Regions from separate parts of the Pseudomonas sediminis genome, predicted to be linked through region 2. Evidence: predicted binding sites of a transcription regulator. Region 2 holds the regulator's gene; the other holds the start of a gene.
What was found. Region 2 encodes sigma-54, which starts transcription at its own class of promoters, with help from an activator protein. Its sites were predicted from a motif close to ANTGGCATNNANNTTGCTNT; they were not measured.
Positions count from the first base shown of each region.

Region 1: AAEQ75_RS18840 (CmpA/NrtA family ABC transporter substrate-binding protein) is a predicted target of sigma-54. The motif match lies at 1,691-1,710, and genes of this name have one in related genera.

Region 1 is NZ_CP154631.1:4,012,230-4,015,623, forward strand. Features, by position in the region: gene ntrB (nitrate ABC transporter permease) at 1-250, opposite strand, end outside; gene AAEQ75_RS18840 (CmpA/NrtA family ABC transporter substrate-binding protein) at 263-1,546, opposite strand; gene AAEQ75_RS18845 (hypothetical protein) at 1,924-2,238, opposite strand; gene AAEQ75_RS18850 (hypothetical protein) at 2,386-2,778, shown strand; gene AAEQ75_RS18855 (crotonase/enoyl-CoA hydratase family protein) at 2,899-3,394, opposite strand, start outside.
Region 2 is NZ_CP154631.1:2,730,602-2,733,995, reverse strand. Features, by position in the region: gene lptA (lipopolysaccharide transport periplasmic protein LptA) at 1-331, shown strand, start outside; gene lptB (LPS export ABC transporter ATP-binding protein) at 331-1,056, shown strand; gene AAEQ75_RS12870 (RNA polymerase factor sigma-54) at 1,193-2,686, shown strand; gene hpf (ribosome hibernation-promoting factor, HPF/YfiA family) at 2,780-3,088, shown strand; gene ptsN (PTS IIA-like nitrogen regulatory protein PtsN) at 3,101-3,394, shown strand, end outside.

The DNA of each region.
Region 1 (3,394 bases), 1.3 Mb from region 2:
TGGGGCCGTTGTCGTAGAAAGGATCAGCGAACAGCACCAGGGCGGCTTGCCAGGTGCTCAAGGGGCCTGGCAAGCCTTCACTGTACTGCGCCAGCAGCGACCAGAAGCCGATGAAGGCGATGATGCCCAGCAGCGGGGCGATGCCAGCCTTGAACAGGTTGCCCAGTGTGGCGGCGCTTGGTAGCAAGGCCTGCGCAGAGAAGCGCGGTTTGGCGATCGGCGGCAACGGGGTTTTCAGGGGCGCATTCATGCTCACCTCCGGTCAGGCTTTGATGGCGAAGGAGTCGGCGTAGGCGGCCGGATTGCTGCCGTCCCAGACCACGCCGTCGATCAACGTGCTGCTGCGCAGCGGGCTGCTCGGTACGGGCAGATTCAGCGCGCCAGCGGCCTCGGCGTAGAGCGCGGTCTGGTTGACCTGGGCGGCCACGGCCGCGTAATCCGGCGCATCCTTGAGCAGGCCCCAGCGCTTGAACTGGGTGAGGAACCACATGCCATCGGAGTGATAGGGGAAGTTGACGCTGCCATCCTTGCAGAAGGCCATGGCGTGTTCGTCCTTCCAGCTGTTGCCGAGGCCGTCCTCGTACTGGGCGAGAAAGCGCGGCTCGATCACCTGCACCGGCGCGTTGACGTACGCCTTGCCGGAAATCAGCTTGGCGGTACTCTTGCGGTTCTCCTCGCTGGCCTCGATGAAGCGGCTGGCATCGAGAATCGCCATGATCAGTGCGCGGGCGGCATTGGGATGCTGCTCGATAAAGGCGCGGGTGGTGCCGAGCACCTTCTCCGGGTGGTCCGGCCAGATCTGCTGCGTGGTGGTGGCGGTGAAGCCGATCTTGTCGAAGATCGCCCGCGCGCCCCAGGGCTCGCCGACGCAGAAACCGTCCATGTTGCCGACGCGCATGTTGGCGACCATCTGCGGTGGCGGCACGACAATGGTCTTCACGTCGCTCATCGGGTTGATGCCGACGCTGGCCAGCCAGTAGTACAGCCACATGGCGTGGGTGCCGGTGGGGAAGGTCTGAGCGAAGGTCAGCGGGTTACCGCCTTTCTTCACGTGTTCGGCCAATTGCGCGCCATTGGTCACGCCGGCTTCGCGCAGTTGCTTGGACAGGGTGATGGCCTGGCCATTCTGGTTCAGCCCCATCAGCACCGCCATGTCCCGCTGCGGCCCGGCCAGGCCGAGCTGGGCGCCGTACATCATGCCGTAGAGCACGTGGGCGGCATCCAGTTCGCCGGTGTTGAGCTTGTCGCGCACGCCGGCCCAGGAGGCCTCCTTGCTCGGATTGATGGTCAGGCCGTATTTCTCGCCAAAACCCTGAGTGGCGGCGACCACCACTGAAGCGCAATCGGTCAGGGGAATGAAGCCTACGTTAAGCGCGGCTTTCTCCGGCGCATCGGAGCCGGCTGCCCAGGCTGCGCTGCGCAGCGAAGCCGGCGCCGACAGGCCGAGCGCGGCGATTCCGCTCACGGCGCCGGCCAGGGCGATGGATTGCTTGAGGAAGTTACGGCGGCTGGTGGCCAGGGGCTTGTTCGAATCACGATCAGTCATGGATCTAATCCTTGTCAGGCGCATAAACAAAAAACGGCGTACGCCAGGCCACCTCGATGAGAGGAAGGTGACCTGACGGACGCCGTTGTCCGTGATCCTCGGCCCGCCACCGTTGGCGTGCTACACAGGATGATTGACAGGGACATAGCAAAGGGCTTGCCAGCTTTCGTGTACGACGGCCGAGCAGGGGTATCCGGCGCCTGACAGGCGCAATAAAGATGCTGGCCTATGAATTACTGGCTATTAAAAATCAATAAGTTACATATTGCTTATGAAGTCGTTTAGCTGATTGAAAAGTGAGCCCGCGCTCGGCTCGCTCTGCATGTTTCTGAGCCATTGCCGTGCATGAGCGGGCACCGCTGAGCCTTTTTGGGTCGTCAGGAGGCTGGTTGAACGCGCGCCTCCTCGACGAAGTCGCGCAGCCAACGCAACACTTCGACGGCTTCCCAGCGAGCCGGATCGAACAGCGCGTAGGCCAACCCCTGGTAACCGACCACATCCAGTTGCCGATGGTAGCCAGCGCGCTGCAGCAGCGCCTCGATCTCGGCGAAGCAGGTGTTGAAGTGCTGACGATTGAAGGGGGTGCGGCTCTCGGTGACGATGCCCTCGAGCTGCAGTTCCTCGACCATCTCGCGTACCCGCTCCAGCGGCATTCGGTTCACTCGGTGTTTCAGCTGCAGTACGTCCAGCATGATGGCGCTCCTGTGCAATCGATCATTTACCTGTGATGCCAAGCCTAATTCAAAAGCACTGTACAAATAAACAGTATTGGTGAATAGTAAGGCCACTGCAGACCTATCCGCCCACAAAACGGGCGCCTTGCGAGAGGAGAATTGGCAATGCAACAGATGTTGATGACGATTGTGCTATCGGTCTTCCTGTACGGCTGCGCTCAGCCCCAGGTCGAGCGACCCCAAGCCAACGGTGCCTATCTGGTGATCGAGGGCGAACAGGCCTGGGCCGTACTGGTCTCCGATGGCCAGCGTGTCGAGGAGGTGGGCACGGTGCTCGACGTGATTCGACTGCCCAGCCATCACTCCAACATAGCCGCCAGTTACGTGATCGAAACGCCCAACTGCGGCAAGCTGCAGTGGCTGACCGAACGCCATGGCGCTGCAGAAGGTGAAACCACGCTGTTGCCGGCCGCCTTCAACGAGCAACTGAGCAAGCCCGGTTGCGTGCTCGCACAAGGCCTGAGCCGAGCCTGGACGGCCCTGGACTACTCCGGTTAATCCGTAGGGTGCGCCGTGCGCACCGTCATACGCCGGAGGGTTAACTGGCTAGACGCACAAAGAAAAAAGCGCCGCGACCTCAACGGAAGCGGCGCTTTTCATTTATGGGCTAGCGAGTGCTTACAGCAGGTGCTGCTTGTCCATCTCGATGGCGGCATCGAGGGTTTCCAGCAGCGCCTTGCGCACTTTCAGCTTGGTGTTCTTGTGCGCGGTCATGTTGATCTTCTTCATCTGCTGCGCCACCGCCTGAGCGGTAGCCTGCAATTGCTCGGCCGGTACCACCCTGTCCAGGAAGCCGGCATCTACCGCGCCAGCCGGGTCGAACATCTCGCCATTGATCACCGAACGGTGGAACGCAGACTTGCGCAGACGATCACGAGCCAGCTCGATACCGACGTGGTGCATGGTCATGCCGATCTGTACTTCATTCAGGCCGATATTGAACGGGCCTTCCACGCCGATACGGTAATCGGCCGACAGCAGGATGAACGCACCCTTGGCCACGGCATGACCGGCGCAGGCGACGATGATCGGGTATGGATGAGCGAGCATGCGCCGCGCCAGGGTAGAGCCAGCAGCGACCAGGTTGATTGCATTCTGCGGGCCCGAGGTCATC
Region 2 (3,394 bases):
CATCACCCAGACCGCCAGTGGCGACATCGACGTCTTCACATCGGTCGGCAATCTGGCCTACTACGAGCAGAAGCCGGCTGTGGACAAGGACATCGTCAAGGCCTACGGCAAGACCATCCAGTACTTCGCCAGCAATGAGCGCATCGTACTGATCGACCAGGCCAAGGTGATTCAGGAAGGCAATACCTTCGAAGGCGAGAAGATCGTCTACGACACCCGCCGCCAGATCGTCAACGCCGGCCGCGCAACAGGCGGCAACGTCAGCACGCCGCGCCCGCGTATCGACATGGTCATCCAACCGAAGAACAAACCCGCGGATCAGCAGCAGTAATGGCCATTCTCAAAGCCCAACACCTGGCGAAAAGTTACAAGAGCCGCCAGGTCGTGCGTGACGTCAGCCTAAGCATCGAAAGCGGTCAGATCGTTGGCCTGCTCGGCCCCAATGGTGCCGGCAAGACCACCTGTTTCTACATGATCGTCGGCCTGGTACGCGCCGACCAAGGCCGCGTGCTGATCGACGACCTCGACGTCAGCCATCAGCCTATGCACGGCCGCGCCCGCGCGGGCATCGGCTACCTGCCGCAGGAAGCGTCGATCTTCCGCAAGCTGTCGGTGGCCGACAACATCATGGCCATCCTGGAAACGCGCAAGGACCTGGACCGCACCGGCCGCCAGGCGGAGCTGGAAAACCTGCTGCAGGAGTTCCATATTCACCATATCGCCGACAGCCTCGGCATGAGCCTGTCCGGCGGTGAGCGACGCCGCGTAGAGATTGCCAGAGCCCTGGCGACCAACCCCAAGTTCATTCTGCTCGACGAACCTTTTGCCGGTGTCGACCCGATCTCGGTTGGCGACATCAAACAGATCATCCATCACCTCAAGACCAAGGGCATCGGCATTCTGATCACCGATCACAACGTGCGCGAAACCCTGGATATCTGCGAAACCGCCTACATCGTCAACGATGGACAACTAATCGCTGAAGGTGACGCCGAGACCATCCTTGCCAACCAGACGGTGAAAGAGGTTTACCTGGGGCACGAGTTCCGCCTGTAGGCCTGCGGATATTTCACGACAGAAATATGGCAACCCCTAGGCAAAATCGACAACATCAGGCATATAATTTGCTTCCTGGCGGCGCTTCGGCGCCCTGATGTGGAAGGCGTAACTCGCCAGTAAATTAAGGTCTGCAATGAAACCATCGCTAGTCCTCAAGATGGGCCAGCAGCTGACGATGACCCCGCAGCTGCAACAGGCTATCCGCCTCCTCCAACTGTCCACCCTGGACCTGCAACAGGAAATTCAGGAGGCGCTGGAGTCCAATCCCATGCTCGAGCGCCAGGAAGAAGGCGACGACTTCGACAACAGCGATCCAATGGCTGATGGCGCCGAGAGCGCCACCCCGACCCCGAGCAAGGAAGAGAGCTACCAGGAAACCACCCCCACGGTGGATAACCTGGAAGAAGGCGACTGGGGCGAGCGTATTCCCAATGAGCTGCCAGTCGACACAGCCTGGGAAGACATCTACCAAACCAGCGCCAGCAGCCTGCCCAGCAACGATGATGACGAGTGGGACTTCACCACCCGCACGTCCAGCGGCGAGAGCCTGCACAGCCACCTGCTCTGGCAACTGAACCTGGCGCCCATGTCGGACAAGGATCGCCTGATCGCGGCCACCCTGATCGACTGCATCAACAACGACGGCTATCTCGAGGAAACCCTCGAGGAAGTGACCGAATCCTTCGACCCCGAGCTGGATATCGAACTGGACGAAGTGGAAGTGGTGCTGCACCGCATCCAGCAGTTCGAACCCGCGGGTATCGGCGCCCGTGATCTGCGCGAGTGTCTGCTACTGCAACTGCGTCAGCTGCCCGCCAACACCCCCTGGCTGAACGAAACCCAGCGCGTGGTCGGTGATTACCTGGAACTGCTCGGCAGCCGCGATTACGCCCAACTGATGCGGCGCACCAAACTCAAGGAAGACGAACTGCGCCAGGTCATCGACCTGATCCAGCGTCTGAATCCGCGTCCAGGTTCGCAGATCGAATCCAGCGAGCCAGAATACGTCGTGCCCGATGTAATCGTGCGCAAGCACAATGAGCGTTGGCTGGTGGAGCTGAACCAGGAGGCGATGCCGCGTCTGCGCGTCAACCCGCAGTATGCCGGCTTCGTCAAACGCGCCGACTCCAGTGCCGATAACACTTTCATGCGCAACCAGTTGCAAGAGGCCCGCTGGTTCATCAAGAGCCTGCAAAGCCGTAACGAAACGCTGATGAAGGTAGCCACCCAGATCGTCGAGCACCAGCGTGGCTTCCTCGACTACGGTGATGAAGCGATGAAGCCTCTGGTATTGCACGACATCGCCGAGGCAGTAGGCATGCACGAGTCGACCATTTCACGTGTTACCACGCAGAAATTCATGCACACCCCGCGTGGTATTTACGAGCTGAAATATTTCTTCTCCAGCCACGTCAGCACCTCCGAAGGCGGCGAATGCTCGTCCACCGCGATCCGCGCGATCATCAAAAAACTGGTCGCAGCAGAAAACGCGAAAAAGCCGTTGAGTGACAGCAAGATCGCTGGTTTACTGGAGGCACAAGGCATCCAAGTCGCCCGCAGGACGGTTGCCAAATACCGTGAATCCCTCGGTATAGCGCCCTCCAGCGAACGCAAGCGACTGATGTAGGCCAAGGAGGCGACCTGCCTCCAAGCCAACGTGTTCCGGTGGCGGATTCTCATGGATTCCGTCTCTTACACAAGGCAACAAGGAGATAGCGGTATGCAAGTCAACATCAGTGGACATCAGCTGGATGTGACCGACGCCCTGCGTGACTATATCGGCGAGAAACTGGGCCGACTGGAACGCCACTTCGACAAGATCACCAACGTACAGGTGACCATGGAGGTCGAAAAACTCAAGCAGAAGATCGAAGCCACCCTGCACATCGCCGGCGGCGAAGTCGTCGCCAACGCCGAACATCAGGACATGTACGCTGCCATCGACCTGTTGGCCGATAAACTCGACCGTCAACTCATCAAGCACAAGGAAAAGCAGCTCGAACGCCTGCAAGGTGCCACAGCCCGCTGACATTCCCTATCCATGATCCGACTTGAAAATATCCTGACCCCCGGCCGTTCCCTGGTGAACGTGCCGGGCGGCAGCAAAAAACGCGTGCTCGAACAGATCGCCAACCTGGTTGCACGCGACCTGCCCGACCTGGATGCCCAGGACATCTTCGAAAGCCTCATCGCCCGCGAGAAGCTTGGCTCTACCGGCTTCGGCAACGGCATTGCCATTCCCCACTGCCGCCTGGCTGGCTGCAGTGCCCCGATCAGTGCAGTCCTGCACCTGGAGACGGCAGTCGACTTCGACGCCATCGACGGCGTGCCGGTC